Regions from separate parts of the Comamonas trifloxystrobinivorans genome, predicted to be linked through region 3. Evidence: predicted binding sites of a transcription regulator. Region 3 holds the regulator's gene; each other region holds the start of a gene.
The links. Region 3 encodes sigma-54, which starts transcription at its own class of promoters, with help from an activator protein. Its sites were predicted from a motif close to TGGCANGNAANCTGCTTT; they were not measured.

Region 1 (3,630 bases), on a different contig from region 3:
CACAATGCGTTTTTTCAGCAAGAAATGGATTTGTCCGCATGAAAGCATTGACTGCCAGCGCCTTGTTCGCTGCCATTGCCCTGAGCGCCGGTTTGGCCCAGGCCCAAAGCAAGCCTGTCACGACCAAGAGCGGTCTGGTGTTCGAGAGCGTGAAGGACGGCACCGGCGCCAGCCCCAAGGCGAGCGACACTGTCAAGGTGCACTACAAAGGCACTTTCCCCGATACCGGCAAAGAGTTCGACAGCTCCTACAAGCGCGGCGAGCCCATCGAGTTTCCGCTGCAAGGCGTGATCCCCTGCTGGACCGAAGGCGTGCAGCTGATGAAGATCGGCGGCAAAGCCAGGCTCACTTGCCCACCCGGCATCGCCTACGGTGCACGCGGCGCTGGCGGCGTGATCCCGCCCAATGCCACGCTGAACTTTGAAGTGGAACTGCTGGGCATCAAGGGCCAGTAAGCGCTGACGGTACTGGGGCCGACAAACTCATAAAAAACCTCTGCGCTGTGTTGGCGCAGAGGTTTTTTGTTGGCTGCCTCCAGCATCTGGCAGTTATGGCCCTGCCTGGCTCCGCTCCACCCCCAGCCGCTTGGCTAGGCGCTGCAGGTTGGCGCGGTCGAGTTGCAGTTCGCGGGCGGCGGCGGCCCAGCTGCCGGCGTGGCGGCTCAGGCTGTTTTCGATCAGCTGGCGTTCGTGGCGCTCTACGCTTTCGCGCAGGCCCAGGGCGGGTGCGCTTGGCGCGGGCATGGTGATGACGGCCGCTTTGTCGCTGCCGGCCATCCAGCCCGGCGGTGCCGGCACGGGCGCGGGGGGCGCGTTGTCGTCCCACAAATCTTCCACGCCGATGCTCAGCATGCGCGGGCGACTGCTGTCGCGGCCGGTGTTGTGTGACGGCGCCCGGCTCAGGGCTTTCAGCACGGCGCGGCTGATCAGGTGTTCCAGCTCGCGCACATTGCCGGGCCAGGCGTAACCCAGCAAGGCGGATTGCGCGGCAGCGTCGAGGCGCAGGCCGCCGAGCTGCAAGCGCGAGCGGTTTTCTTCGAGAAAGTAGCCGGCCAGCACCAGCGTGTCGCTGTCGCGCTCGCGCAGCGGCGGCACGGTGAGCGGGTAGACGCAGAGTCGGTGGTAAAAATCAGCGCGCATGCGGCCAGCGCGCACTTCGGCGGCCAGATCGCGGTTGGTGGCGGCGATCACGCGTACATCCACCTGGTGTTCGCGGTCGGAGCCCAGGCGCTGCAGCTGGCCGCTTTGCAGCACGCGCAAGAGCTTGGCTTGCACGGGCAGCGACAGCTCGCCCACTTCGTCGAGGAACAAGGTGCCGTTGTCGGCTTGCTCGAACTTGCCGCGCCGCTCGGACATTGCGCCGGTGAAGGCGCCCCGCACGTGGCCGAACAGCTCGCTCTCTACCAGGTTGTCGGGCAGGGCAGCGCAGTTGATGCTGATGAGCGGTTTGCTGGCGCGGCTCGATTGCGCGTGCACGGCCTGCGCCACCAGCTCTTTGCCGGTGCCGGTTTCGCCGGTGATCAGTACGCACAAATCGCTGGCGGCGACCAGCGCAATGTCTTTGTGCAGCTGGCGTACCGCCGGGCTGGTGCCCAGAAGCTCGCGCTTGCCGCTGGCGCGCGGCAAGGCTTCGGCCGTGCGGCCCACCTGCGCCAGCTGCTGCACGCGCTCGGCCGTGGCCACGGTAGCGGCGGCCAGGTTGCTAAAAGCCTGCAGCATTTCCAGCGCATTGCCGTTGGCAAAGCGCTCGGGCTCCAGCGCATCGAGCGTCAGCAGGCCCCAGGTCAGCCCGCCGGTTTGCAGCACGCAGCCCATGCAGTCGTGCACGTTCAGCTCGCCGGGCAGGGCGATCAGTCCGTCATAGGGATCGGGCAGCGGGCTGTCGGGCGCAAAGCGCATGGCCTGGCCGGCGGCCAGCAGCTGCGCCAGACGCGGGTGCTCAGCCACTTTGAAGCGGCGGCCCAGCGTGTCGGGCACCAGGCCATCGATGGCGACCGGGCGCAGCCATTCGCCTTCGAGCTGCAGCAAGGCCACGGCGTCGGCCGGCAACAAGGTGCGCAGGGCGGCCAGCAGGCGGCGCAGGCGCTCGCGTTCGGGCAGCTCTTGCGCCAGATCGGCCACCAGCGGAATGACGGCGTGGAGGATTTGGGGTGATGTCAAAACGACTCTTGGTGTCAAAAACACAGCATTGAAGTGCGGTCAGTGTGACTGCGTTTATGTTACAAGGCCTTGATATTCCACAAAACCTGTGCTGGCACGGAGCATGCATTCCCTGTGGCAAACCCACTAGAAAGGACATCGCATGTTGACCGCTCGCCAGAAAGACATCGTCAAAGCCACCGTTCCCTTGTTGGAGACCGGTGGCGAAGCGCTGACCACGCATTTCTACCAAATGATGCTCGGCGAATACCCTGAGGTGCGCCCGCTCTTCAACCAGGCGCACCAGCAAAGCGGTGCGCAGCCCCGCGCCTTGGCACACAGCGTGCTGATGTACGCCAAGCACATCGACAAGCTCGAAAACCTGGGCGATCTGCCCGCTCAAATCATCAACAAGCACGTAGCGCTGCAAGTGCAGCCCGGGCAATACCAGATAGTGGGCAGCTGCCTGCTGCGCTCGATCCGCGAAGTGCTGGGCGCCGAGATTGCCACCGACGAGGTGATTGACGCCTGGGCCGCCGCCTATGGCCAGTTGGCCGACATCTTGATCGCTGCCGAAGCCAAGGCCTACGACGACCTGGCTGCTGCCGAAGGTGGCTGGCGCGGTGCGCGTGCTTTCAAGCTGGTGAAGAAAGAAGCAGAAAGCGCCGAGATCAGCTCTTTCTACCTGGAGCCCGTCGACGGCAAGGCCGTGATCGCGCACCAGCCCGGCCAGTACATTGGCCTGCGCGCCATCGTCGACGGTACCGAGCAGCGCCGCAATTACTCGCTCTCGGCGGCGGCCAATGGCAAGAGCTACCGCATCAGCGTCAAGCGCGAACCTGGTGGCAAGGTGTCCAACTTTCTGCACGACCAGGTGCAGGTGGGCGACACCTTGGAGCTGTTCCCGCCGGCTGGCCACTTTGTGCTGCAGGCCAGCAGCAAGCCGCTGGTGCTGATCAGCGGCGGCGTTGGCATCACGCCCACTTTGCCCATGCTCGATGCAGCGCTGCAAACCGACCGCCCCGTGACCTTTATCCACTGCGCACGCGACAGCGCGGTGCACGCTTTCCGTGGCCAGGTCGATGCGCTGGCGCAGCAGCACCGCCAGCTCAAGCCCTTTTATGTGTACGACAAGATGCAAGACGGCGAATCGGTGGCGGCCGAAGGCTATCTGACCGAAGCGTTGCTGGGCCAGTGGTTGCCGGCTTCGCGCGATGCGGATGTGTACTTCCTCGGCCCCAAGCCGTTTATGCGTTCGGTCAAGGCTTCGCTGCACAAACTGGGCGTGCCTGAGGCGCAGGTGAAGTACGAGTTTTTCGGCCCGGCGCAAGCGCTGATCTGAAAGGGGAGGGTGGCCAGGAGCAGGGCGTGGCCTGTTCCTGGGCCGCTATATAAAAAAGAGCTGCCAGCGCGTGATCGCTCTGGCAGCTCATTCTTTTGCACGCCTGGGGCGCGAGGACCTCAGTCCTTGTAATAGGCCTCGACCTGGCCC
Region 2 (3,630 bases), on a different contig from region 3:
GCTGCGCGGCCACCGCCCAGCACGTCGACAAACTCCATCGGTGCAGCTTGCAGCGCGGAGAACAGTTGCTCAGCCTCGGCACGGGTGGCGAAGACCGATTCGGTCATGCGGTCGTGCAGCAAGGCGGCAATTTGCGCGGTTTGCTCGGCGTTCAGCTCAGGCGTGCCGCCCAGCAGGCCGGATTTGAGGCTGACGCGGTATTCGGTGATGCGCTCAACACGGAACACATCGAGGCCGCAGTTGCGCGCAATGTCGGTGGCCTTGGAGGCCCAGGGCGAGATGGTGCCCATGCGGGGTGTGACCACAAAAGCCTGGCCTTCGTCCTTGCCTTCAAACGGGTCGCCATAGGTGAGCAAGGCAGCCACGCGCTCGGCTTGGGCAGCGCTGAGGGGCTTGTCGGTAGCCACCAGATGCACAAAACGGGCAGCAATGCCCGTTATTTTTGGATGGATCGCCGTCAATGCGGTCAGCAGTTGTTGGGCGCGGAAGGAGCTGAGGGCGTTTCCGCCGGCGAGCTGGGTCAGGTGCAGTGTCACGTGGCAGCCTATGTGGATCTAGGAGGATGGAGAAAAGCACACATGCGCCTTGGCCACCGCCACGGGCGGGCCGTGGCAAGCAGGTCAAGGGGTGGGTTAACCCGGGATTCTACTGTGCCTGCCCCCACCCGGTAGCCGTGCGGCCAACATGCCAATCGGGGCGGTGGGATAATTGCCCGCTATGACTATCAAAATCAATACCGAAGAAGACATTGCCCAGATGCGCATCGCAGGCCGCCTGGCCTCGGAGGTTTTGGACTACATCACCCCCCACATCCAGCCCGGCATCACCACCAAGCAGATCGATCTGCTGTGCGCCGAGGCCATGGAAAAGCAAGGCACCAAGTCCGCCTGCATCGGCTACCAGCCACCGGGCATGACGCCCTACCCGGCCTATGTCTGCACCTCGGTGAACCACGTGGTCTGCCACGGCATTCCCAATGACAAGCCTTTGAAGAAGGGCGACATCGTCAACGTGGACGTGACCATCATCACGCCCGAAGGCTATTTTGGCGACAACAGCCGCATGTTCGTCATCGGCGACGGCACCATCGCCGGCAAGCGCCTGTGCAAGCTGACCTACGAGGCCATGTGGCACGGCATTCAGCAGGTCAAAAACGGCGCCCACCTGGGCGATATCGGCCACGCGATCCAGAAGTTTGCCGAAGGCAATGGCCTGTCGGTGGTGCGCGAGTATTGCGGCCACGGCATCGGCAAGGTGTTCCACGACGAGCCCCAGGTGCTGCACTACGGCCGCCCCGGCACCGGCGTGGAGCTGAAGACCGGCATGATCTTCACCATCGAACCCATGCTGAACCTGGGCAAGAAGGACATCAAGGATCTGGGCAGCGACGGCTGGACCGTCATCACCAAGGACCACAGCCTGTCGGCCCAATGGGAGCTGGAAGTGCTGGTGACCGATACCGGCTACGAGGTGCTGACCCTGTCCGAAGGCTCGCCCGCCCTGCCCGATTTTGTGACGACGACCAAGTGCTAAGCCCCAGCAAGCACTGAGCGCCAGCCCAACAAAGCGACCTGCGGGTCGCTTTTTTACGTCTGCACCCAAAGCCCAACGGCACCGTAGCGTTTACCGGCTGTTGGCTGTTGAGGATGTCCCACAACCCCTTTCAGCCAGCGCAGGTTGCCGCGAAAGATTCGCCTCGCGAAGCTTTCGGGGACGCTGGATGTAGGGCACGTTTCTTTGCTTACTTTCTTCTGGGCCGGCACACCGGACGTGCAGCAAGAAAGTCGGTCGCCTGCCGGGGCGAGACCCGGCCAGCTGCAGCAAGCAATTTGCACAACGCCAGTTGAACACCGCCCCACTAACTTCTGCACAAACCGCAGATAACCCACCCACGATTCCGCAAAGCACCCCCGGGCGTGCCACGCCCCCAACTGGTGCACTTGGCACAAAAACTGCTTATAGCTGCGCGCTGTTTTCCTGCTATGGCACACTGCCAGCGACAGCTCTGAATTGCACCATGAACGATCCCCGTATTTCGTCGCTGCGCGAGCAGTACCAGGCCCGGCGCGCGGCCGTGTTTGACGCCATCATGGCGGGCGGCACCAGCACCCGCGGCATCCAGGGCCAGCTGCGCAAGCTATCGCACCTGGCCGATGGGCTGCTGTGCGATTTGTGGCAATGCGCGCAATTGCCCGGCAGCCTGAGCCTGGTGGCGGTGGGTGGTTTTGGCCGGGGCACGCTGTTCCCGCACTCGGATATTGACGTGCTGCTGCTGCTGCCCGCAGGCACCGATTTGGACAGCGATGCCACGCTGCGCACCCAAATCGAGCAGTTCATCGGCTCGTGCTGGGACGCGGGGCTGGAGATTGGCTCAAGCGTGCGCACCATCGCGCAGTGCATTACCGAGGCCGAGGCGGATGTGACGGTGCAGACCGCGCTGCTCGAATCACGCTGTATCACCGGTGCGCAGCCGCTTTACCAACAGTTTCAGCAAGCGCTGGAGCGAGCCATCAGCCCGCAGGCCTTTGTGGTGGCCAAGGTGCTGGAGATGCAGCAGCGCCACAACAAGTACGAAAACACCGCCTACGCGTTGGAGCCCAATTGCAAGGAGTCGCCCGGCGGTCTGCGCGATCTGCAGCTGGTGATCTGGCTGGGCCGCGCCACCGGCCTGGGTGACAGCTGGAAAGCCCTGGCCGCCAACGGCCTGGCGACCGATTACGAGGTGCGCAACCTGCAGCGCAATGAGGATTTGCTCAGCCTGATCCGCGCGCGCCTGCACATTGTGGCCAAGCGGCGCGAGGACCGGCTCGTGTTCGATCTGCAGACGGCTGTGGCCGAGTCTTTTGGCTTCAAGACCGAAACGCCGAGCGGCCAGCGCTTCCCCAAACGTGCCAGCGAAGAGCTGATGAAGCACTATTACTGGGCCGCCAAAGCAGTGGCGCAGCTGACGCAGATTCTGCTGCTCAATATGGACGAGCGCCTGCACCCGGCCAGCCACGCGCTGCACCGCATTGACGACGAGTTTTACGAGAAGGCCGGCATGATCGAGGTGGCCGACGACGAGGTCTACCAGCGCAACCCGCACGCGATTTTGCGCACCTTTTTGCTCTACGAAACCGAGCCGGGGCTGAAGGATTTGTCGGCCCGCACCTTCCGTGCGCTCTACCACGCGCGCACGCTGATGAACGCCAGCTTCCGCCAGGACCCGGTGAACCGCGCCACCTTCATGCAGATTTTGCAGCAGCCGCGCGGCATCACCCACGCGATGCGGCTGATGAACCAGACCTCGGTGCTGGGGCGCTATCTCTGGCCTTTCCGCCGCATCGTCGGCCAGATGCAGCACGACCTGTTCCACGTCTACACGGTGGACCAGCATATTCTGATGGTGCTGCGCAATGTGCGGCGCTTTTTCATGGCCGAGCACGCGCACGAGTACCCGTTCTGCTCGCAGCTGGCCGCCGGCTGGGACAAGCCTTGGCTGCTGTACTTGGCCGCGCTGTTCCACGATATTGGCAAGGGCCGTGGCGGCGACCATTCGGAGATTGGCGCTGCCGAGCTGCGCCGCTTTTGCCGCGAGCACCAGGTGAGCAAAGAGGACACGCAGCTGGTCACCTTTTTGGTGCAAGAGCA
Region 3 (3,630 bases):
CAGCCTCGTTACAATGGGTCAGAGCAAGATTCATGCCTTATGAAAAAACCCAGTCTTTTTTCCTCCCTGTTGCTGGCTGCTGCACTGGCTGTGCCGCTGCTGGCGCATGCCGAGCGCGCCGACCGCACCAAGCCGATGAACATCGAGGCGGACAACGGCACGCACGATGAGCTCAAGCAAACCAGTGTCTTCACCGGCAATGTGGTGGTGACCAAGGGCACCATCATCATCCGCGGCGGCAAGCTCACGGTCAGCCAGGACCGCGATGGCTTCCAGCACGGGGTGGTGACGGCCGATGGCGGCAAACTGGCCTTCTTCCGGCAAAAGCGCGACACCGCACCGGGCGCTCCGGCAGAATTCATCGAAGGTGAAGGCGAAGTCATCACTTACAACGGCCGCGACGACACGGTGCACTTCGAGCGCCGTGGCGAGCTGCGCCGCTACCGCGAAACCACGCTGACCGACCAGGTCAGCGGTTCGGTCATCGTCTACAACAACCTGAGCGACACCTTCACCGTCAACGGCCAGAAGAGCACGCAGGCGGCGGCCACCAAGCCTGGCGCGCCCAAGCAAGACCGCGTGCGCGTAGTCCTCACGCCCAAGGCAGACGACAAGGCCGAAGCCGCCAAGCCCAAGGCTGCGGCGGACGACAAGGAAAAACTGCGTCCCAGCACGCAGCTGAACGGCGGAGCCCAGTGATCGTGGCCGAGGCATCTTCAACCATCTCGGTCAACGCGCGCGCCGCTGGCAGCGACCACCGCAGCCAGCTCGAAGTGCTGCACCTCGAAAAATCCTACGGCAGCCGCAAGGTGGTCAAGGACGTCTCGCTGTCGGTGCGCAAAGGTGAAGTGGTGGGCCTGCTCGGCCCCAATGGCGCGGGCAAAACCACCTCGTTCTACATGATCGTGGGCCTGGTGCGCAGCGACGGCGGTGACATCCGCATCGACGGCCAATCGGTCGCCAACATGCCGATTCATAAGCGCTCGCAGCTGGGCCTGTCGTACCTGCCGCAAGAGGCATCGATTTTTCGCAAGCTCAGCGTGCAAGACAATGTGCGCGCTGTGCTGGAGCTGCAAAAAGACGCCAATGGCCGCGCTTTGTCGAGCAGCGAAGTAGAGCGCCAACTGACCGCGTTGCTGCAAGAGCTGCGGGTCGACCACCTGCGTGAATCGCCAGCGCTGGCGCTCTCGGGTGGCGAGCGCCGCCGGGTAGAAATTGCCCGTGCACTGGCCACGCAGCCCCGATTCATTTTGCTGGACGAGCCGTTTGCGGGTATCGACCCGATCGCGGTGATCGAGATCCAGCGCATCGTCGCCTTCCTCAAGGAACGCGGCATTGGCGTGCTGATAACTGACCACAACGTGCGCGAAACCCTGGGCATTTGCGACCACGCCTGCATCATCAGCGATGGCAAGGTGCTGGCCGCGGGGACGCCGCAAGAGATTGTGGAAAACGCCGACGTTAGGAGGGTGTACCTGGGTGAGCATTTCCGCATGTGAGACACGAACCAGCCGCTGGCGCAGCGCTGGGCGCGCTGTGCTTGGGGAGGCTGTGGCCTCGCATAAAGCGTGTACCCACATCAGTGACCGGAGGGCGCAGCCATGATGCCATCGCTCTCGCTGCGGGTTTCGCAGAACCTCACGCTCACGCCGCAGCTGCAGCAGTCGATCCGCTTGCTGCAACTGTCCACCCAGGAGCTGCAGCAGGAAGTCGAGCAGATGCTCGACGAAAACCCTTTTCTCGAACGCGATGCCGAAGACGCTGCAGCCGAGCCCGGTGCCGAAGCCGATGCAACCGCTGCACCAGCAACTGACGCACCGGCTGGCACTGCCGATAGCGCCGCCGAAGCCTCGGTTGGCAGCGCAGAGCGAACCAGCCACGAAAACGATTTTGAAGGCGACACCGCTGCTGGCGAAAGCCTGGATTTTGCCGCCGGCAAGGAAACCGGCGCCGATGCCGAAGCCGCTACGGGCGACTCAGCCTCCGACTGGGAAGAATGGGGCGGCGACCTGCCCGCCCGCAGCAGCCACGGCGACGACGAAGAAGAAACACCCGCTTCTGACCGCAGCTCCGAGCACGTCAGCCTGCAAGACGTGCTGCACCGCCAGGCGCTATCGCTGCGCTTGTGCGAAGAAGACCGCGCCGCGCTCTACCTGCTGATCGAATCGCTGAACGACGACGGCTACCTGGAAGACTCGCTCGCCGAGCTGGCCCAAGGCTTTGGCGATGCCTCTGATGCCGAGGCCTTTGACACCCTGTTGCACCACCTCACCGTGGCTTTGCGCTTGCTGCAAAGCCTGGAGCCGGTAGGCGTGGGCGCGCGCAACCTGGCCGAATGCCTGACGCTGCAAATCAAGGCGCAGCAGCGCTTGCTGGATGAAGAGGGCTCGCCCGACCCGGAAGGCGACGCCCAGGCGCTGGAAACCGCCTTGCTGGTGTGTCAGGAATCACTGGACCTGCTGGCGCGGCGCGATGTGCGCAAACTGATGCAGTTGACCGGCTGCAACGAGCCCTCGGTGCGCCAGGCGCTGGGCATCATCGCGCGGCTGGAACCCCGGCCGGGCCGCCCCTTCGCCAATGTGGACCGCAACGCCATCATCCCCGACATCATCGTCCGCCCCAGCAATGAGCGGGGCTTGCCGGTGCCGGGTTTCAGCGTGCAACTCAACCCCGAGGTGATGCCGCGCCTGCGCGTGCAAGAGGTTTACGCCAACGCCTTGCGCGGCCACAAAGGCAGCGAAGGCCACGGCGCGCTGCAGCAGCGCTTGCAAGAGGCGCGCTGGTTCATCAAAAACATCCAGCAGCGCTTTGACACCATCTTGCGTGTATCGCAGGCGATTGTGGAGCGACAACGCAACTTCTTCGTGCACGGCGAGCTGGCCATGCGTCCCATGGTGCTGCGCGAAATTGCCGACGAGCTGGGCCTGCACGAATCGACCATCAGCCGCGTCACCACCGCCAAATACATGGCCACGCCGCAAGGCACGGTGGAGCTCAAGTACTTCTTTGGCTCGGGCCTGGGCACGGAAACCGGCGGCAGCGCATCGAGCACGGCGGTCAAGGCGCTGATCAAGCAGCTGCTCGACGAAGAGAACCCGAAGAAGCCGCTGTCCGATGCGAAGATCGCCGATCTGCTGCAAGAGCAAGGCATTGAGTGTGCTCGCCGCACGGTGGCCAAATACCGCGAGGCGATGCGGATTCCGCCGGCTAGTTTGCGCAAATCGCTGTAGCGCGGCTTGCTGTTTTTGGCGGGCTGTTTTCTAACTGGCGTTTTGCTGCTTTGTTTGCTGCAGCTGGCCGGGACTCGCCCCGGCAGGCGACCTTCTTTCTTGCTGCACGGCAAGAAAGAAGGCAAAGAAACGTGCCCTACATCCATCGACCCCGAAAGCTTCGCGTAGCGAATCTTTCGGGGCAACCTGCGGCCACAACAAACACCGGCGTGCGGCAAAACTCATTTCGCGCTAAAGCGCTCCATTCAAACAGCTGCCGCAAGTCAGTTCACGAAGTTTGGCTGCTCTACGGCAGCCAAACCGCCGGTGTTTGCTGCGTCCGCAGGCGCTGGCTGAAAGGGGGGAACATCCTGAACAGCCAACAGCCAACAGCCAACAGCCAACAGCCAACAGCCAACAG
Region 4 (3,630 bases), on a different contig from region 3:
TGCAAGCATTGCCAGCCAACGCCAGTTAGAAAAACCACCTGAGAGTAGAGTAGCAAGCAGCGCCAACCAAGCAACCCCAGCATCTGCAATAACCCAATAAAAAAACGGCCCGCTCAATGCGGGCCGTTGCAGAGGCCGCTTTCGCTTGCCTCACGAGGGTATCGATTACTGCGATTCCCGCTTATTACAGCGAGTAGTACATGTCGAACTCGATCGGGTGCACGGCTTGGCGGAAGCGCGTCACTTCGGTCATCTTCAGCTCAATGTAGGCGTCGATCATGCTGTCGCTGAACACGCCGCCCTTGGTCAGGAATGCGCGGTCCTTGTCCAGTGCTTCCAGCGCCTGGTCCAGGCTGTGGCACACGGTAGGCACCAGCTTGTCTTCTTCGGGCGGCAGGTGGTAGAGATCCTTGGTGGCAGCTTCGCCGGGATGGATCTTGTTTTCCACGCCGTCCAGACCAGCCATCAGCAAAGCGGCAAAGCCCAGGTAGGGGTTCATCAGCGGATCGGGGAAGCGCGCTTCCACGCGACGGCCCTTGGGGTTGCTCACGTAAGGAATACGGATCGAGGCCGAGCGGTTCTTGGCCGAGTAAGCCAGCTTCACCGGGGCTTCAAAGCCGGGCACCAGGCGCTTGTAGCTGTTGGTACCGGGGTTGGTGATGGCGTTCAGGGCACGGGCGTGCTTGATGATGCCGCCGATGTAGTACAGCGCAAAATCCGACAGACCGGCATAGCCGTCGCCTGCGAACAGGTTCTTGCCGTCTTTCCACACGGATTGGTGCACGTGCATGCCCGAACCGTTGTCGCCAGCGTAAGGCTTGGGCATGAAGGTAGCGGTCTTGCCGTAGGTATCGGCCACGTTCCAGATCACGTACTTCTGCACTTGGGTCCAGTCAGCGCGCTCAACCAGGGTCGAGAAACGGGTGCCCAGTTCGTTCTGGCCAGCGCCAGCCACTTCGTGGTGGAACACTTCGACTGGAATGCCCAGCGATTCGAGCACCAGCGACATCTCGGCGCGCATGTCTTGCGTGCTGTCGACGGGAGGCACGGGGAAGTAGCCGCCCTTGGCGCGAGGACGGTGGCCACGGTTGCCGTTGTCCAGCTTGGCGCCGCTGTTCCAGGGCGCTTCGTACTCTTCGATTTCGTAGAAGGGGTGGTTGGGTTCGGTGCTCCAACGCACGCCGTCGAAGATGAAGAATTCGGGTTCAGGACCGAAGTAAGCGGTATCACCCAGGCCCGATGCCTTCAGGTAGGCTTCGGCGCGCTTGGCCACCGAGCGGGGATCGCGGTCGTAGGCCTTGCCGTCGCCCGGCTCGATCACATCGCACTGCAGGAACAGCGTGGTTTCTTCAAAGAAGGGGTCGATGTTGGCGGTGCTGGGATCGGGCATCAGCAGCATGTCCGAGGCTTCAATACCCTTCCAGCCAGCGACGGAAGAGCCGTCAAAGGCGTGACCCGAGCTGAACTTGTCTTCGTCAAAGTGCGAGATAGGCACCGTGACGTGCTGTTCTTTGCCACGGGTGTCGGTAAAACGCAGGTCCACAAACTTGACCTCGTTCTCGCTCAACATGCTCATCACATCTGCAACGCTCTTGGCCATCTATAGCTCCAAAGAAAATCGTGAATAAAAAAGGCTGTGACAAGACTAAAGCAGTTTGCGTGCCAGTTTTATGACAACCCTGCTGCGCCCGGGGCCCAGGCCCGGCAAACCCGCCTTGTCGCGGCGCTGAGCGTGACTGTACAGCGCTTTGGGGAGGCCTACGCTCTTGTCGACCATGAAATTATTTTTGCACCGCGACCGCCCAGCGAAGTGCACGCTGACCGTGCATATGCCCTGCCCCGACGCACCAGAATGAGCAAACCAAGCCACGCACGGCACCAACTGCGTGCAGACCGCAGAGGCAGCCTGCGCTGCGCGCGCATGCACCAAATTTGCACTTTTATGCACCATTATGGTGCATGCATCAATCCGGTGCGTGGTCACTTGCCGCCGCCGGGCTGTGGTGCACCAATTGCTCGTTTTGCAGTCTGTTGTCCACGCCCGGGGCCGATGCGGGCGCGCTGGCGGGCGCGTCGATCACCTCGCCATCGCCCTGCTCGGCACGCAACTGTTGCAAGGCCGCCAGGCTGAAGTGGATGAACCAGAGCGATGAGAAAGCAAAGGCAATGGCGTAAATCCACACCGCAATAGGCACCAGCACCACAAAACCAATGGCAAACACAATGCCCGAGGCCCAGACCACGCTGGGCGCAATGCCGATGTAGCCACAGATCACACCCATCAGCAGCAGCGGCCAGCGGTAGCGTTGCAGCAAGGTGCTGCGCTCAGCCTTGCTGGCGTGTTCGGCCAATGCATCCACGCTCATCACACGGTAAGTCAGCCAACCCCAGATGACCGGCGGCACCACCAGCACCAGCGGCGGAATCAGCCACAGCGGCATGGTCACGACAAAGGCAATCACCGCGAGCACCGAAGTGCCCAGCGCCCAGGCAATGGCAGCCATGAGACCTGTGCCGTGCTTTTTGGCCAAGGTGGCAAAGCGCTGCTCGGTCACCATGCGCAGCAAAGCAGGCGTCATCAAAAACGAGATCACCAGCAAAGCCAGCACGGCGGCCACGGGCGTCATCAGCACCAGCACCACAAAAGGCGCTATGCCGGCAGCAAAACCCTCAGTGCTGCTGCCGCCAAACCAGCTGAACATGGTGCGCAGCCAGCCAATGGTTTCCACCCAATGCTGCACTGCCGCCACGCTGCCCGACCAGAAGAAATACGCCCAGCCGCCCAGCGCCAGCAGCATCACCACCAGCGGCACCAGCGACAAAGCAATCACCCGGGGCCGGAAACAGTACGCCGCGGCGCGCCAAAACGAATCCAGCATCAGGCTGGTGCCTTGTTGGGACATGGGAATCTATCCTTGCAGTTGACTATGACCGGTGCGCAGCCCAGCGCCACGCCAGCGCACATCCTAGCGGCAAGCCGCGCTGCAGCGAAGTAGTCCCAGCCCGCAAACATGCGCCGCCATGGCTGGTGAGAGGCCCTGCCCGCACGCAAACCCGCCCAGTCAACGACAATCAGCCCCCATGAACAGCCCAGAACAACCGCGCAACCCTCTCCACGGCATCACCCTGGAGCGCATGCTCAACGAGCTGGTCGACCATTTCGGCTGGGCCGGCCTGGGCGACCGCATCCCCGTGCGCTGCTTCAACCTGGACCCGAGCATCTCGTCGAGCCTGAAGTTTTTGCGCAAGACGCCCTGGGCGCGCGAGAAAGTGGAGCAGCTGTATTTGTGGATGCTGCGGGGCGGCGATCAGCGCTAAGTTTCCGCGCTTCGAGTAAAGGCCTTGCAGTTGGTCAGAGAAGGTTTGAAGCGCCCCCTTTGTAAGCAGCTTCCAACGGCAACTGGCCGATTGCGGTGATTGCCTGTATTATTCACCGCATGTTTAGCGGCGAATACATCTGGCAATCGCCTGATTGGCCCCAATGGCGCTTCGATATGCAGGCACTGGCCCCAGCCCTGGAGCGCGTAAGCCATGCCCAAGGCATGCTGCTGGGGCGCCTGGCCGATGTCGGCATGGCCTTGCGCGACCAGGCCAGCCTGACGGTGCTGACGGAAGATGTGCTCAAAACCT

Region 1: the regulator sigma-54 is predicted to act here: its motif matches at 2,252-2,269, upstream of hmpA (NO-inducible flavohemoprotein).
Region 2: the regulator sigma-54 is predicted to act here: its motif matches at 1,942-1,959, upstream of ACFIQF_RS14615 ([protein-PII] uridylyltransferase).
Region 4: the regulator sigma-54 is predicted to act here: its motif matches at 1,648-1,665, upstream of glnA (type I glutamate--ammonia ligase).

Annotation. Positions count from the first base shown of each region.
Region 1 is NZ_JBHZGV010000028.1:16,601-20,230, reverse strand. Features, by position in the region: gene ACFIQF_RS23415 (FKBP-type peptidyl-prolyl cis-trans isomerase) at 39-455, shown strand; gene norR (nitric oxide reductase transcriptional regulator NorR) at 549-2,159, opposite strand; gene hmpA (NO-inducible flavohemoprotein) at 2,302-3,480, shown strand; gene ACFIQF_RS23400 (DUF3297 family protein) at 3,600-3,630, opposite strand, start outside.
Region 2 is NZ_JBHZGV010000011.1:65,607-69,236, forward strand. Features, by position in the region: gene purL (phosphoribosylformylglycinamidine synthase) at 1-536, opposite strand, end outside; gene map (type I methionyl aminopeptidase) at 718-1,533, shown strand; gene ACFIQF_RS14615 ([protein-PII] uridylyltransferase) at 2,018-3,630, shown strand, end outside.
Region 3 is NZ_JBHZGV010000030.1:31-3,660, reverse strand. Features, by position in the region: gene lptA (lipopolysaccharide transport periplasmic protein LptA) at 40-699, shown strand; gene lptB (LPS export ABC transporter ATP-binding protein) at 723-1,499, shown strand; gene ACFIQF_RS23800 (RNA polymerase factor sigma-54) at 1,602-3,230, shown strand; partial or broken gene ACFIQF_RS23795 (hypothetical protein) at 3,362-3,630, shown strand, end outside.
Region 4 is NZ_JBHZGV010000007.1:195,016-198,645, forward strand. Features, by position in the region: gene glnA (type I glutamate--ammonia ligase) at 185-1,600, opposite strand; gene ACFIQF_RS10180 (EI24 domain-containing protein) at 1,965-2,903, opposite strand; gene ACFIQF_RS10185 (VF530 family protein) at 3,082-3,318, shown strand; gene ACFIQF_RS10190 (Fic family protein) at 3,438-3,630, shown strand, end outside.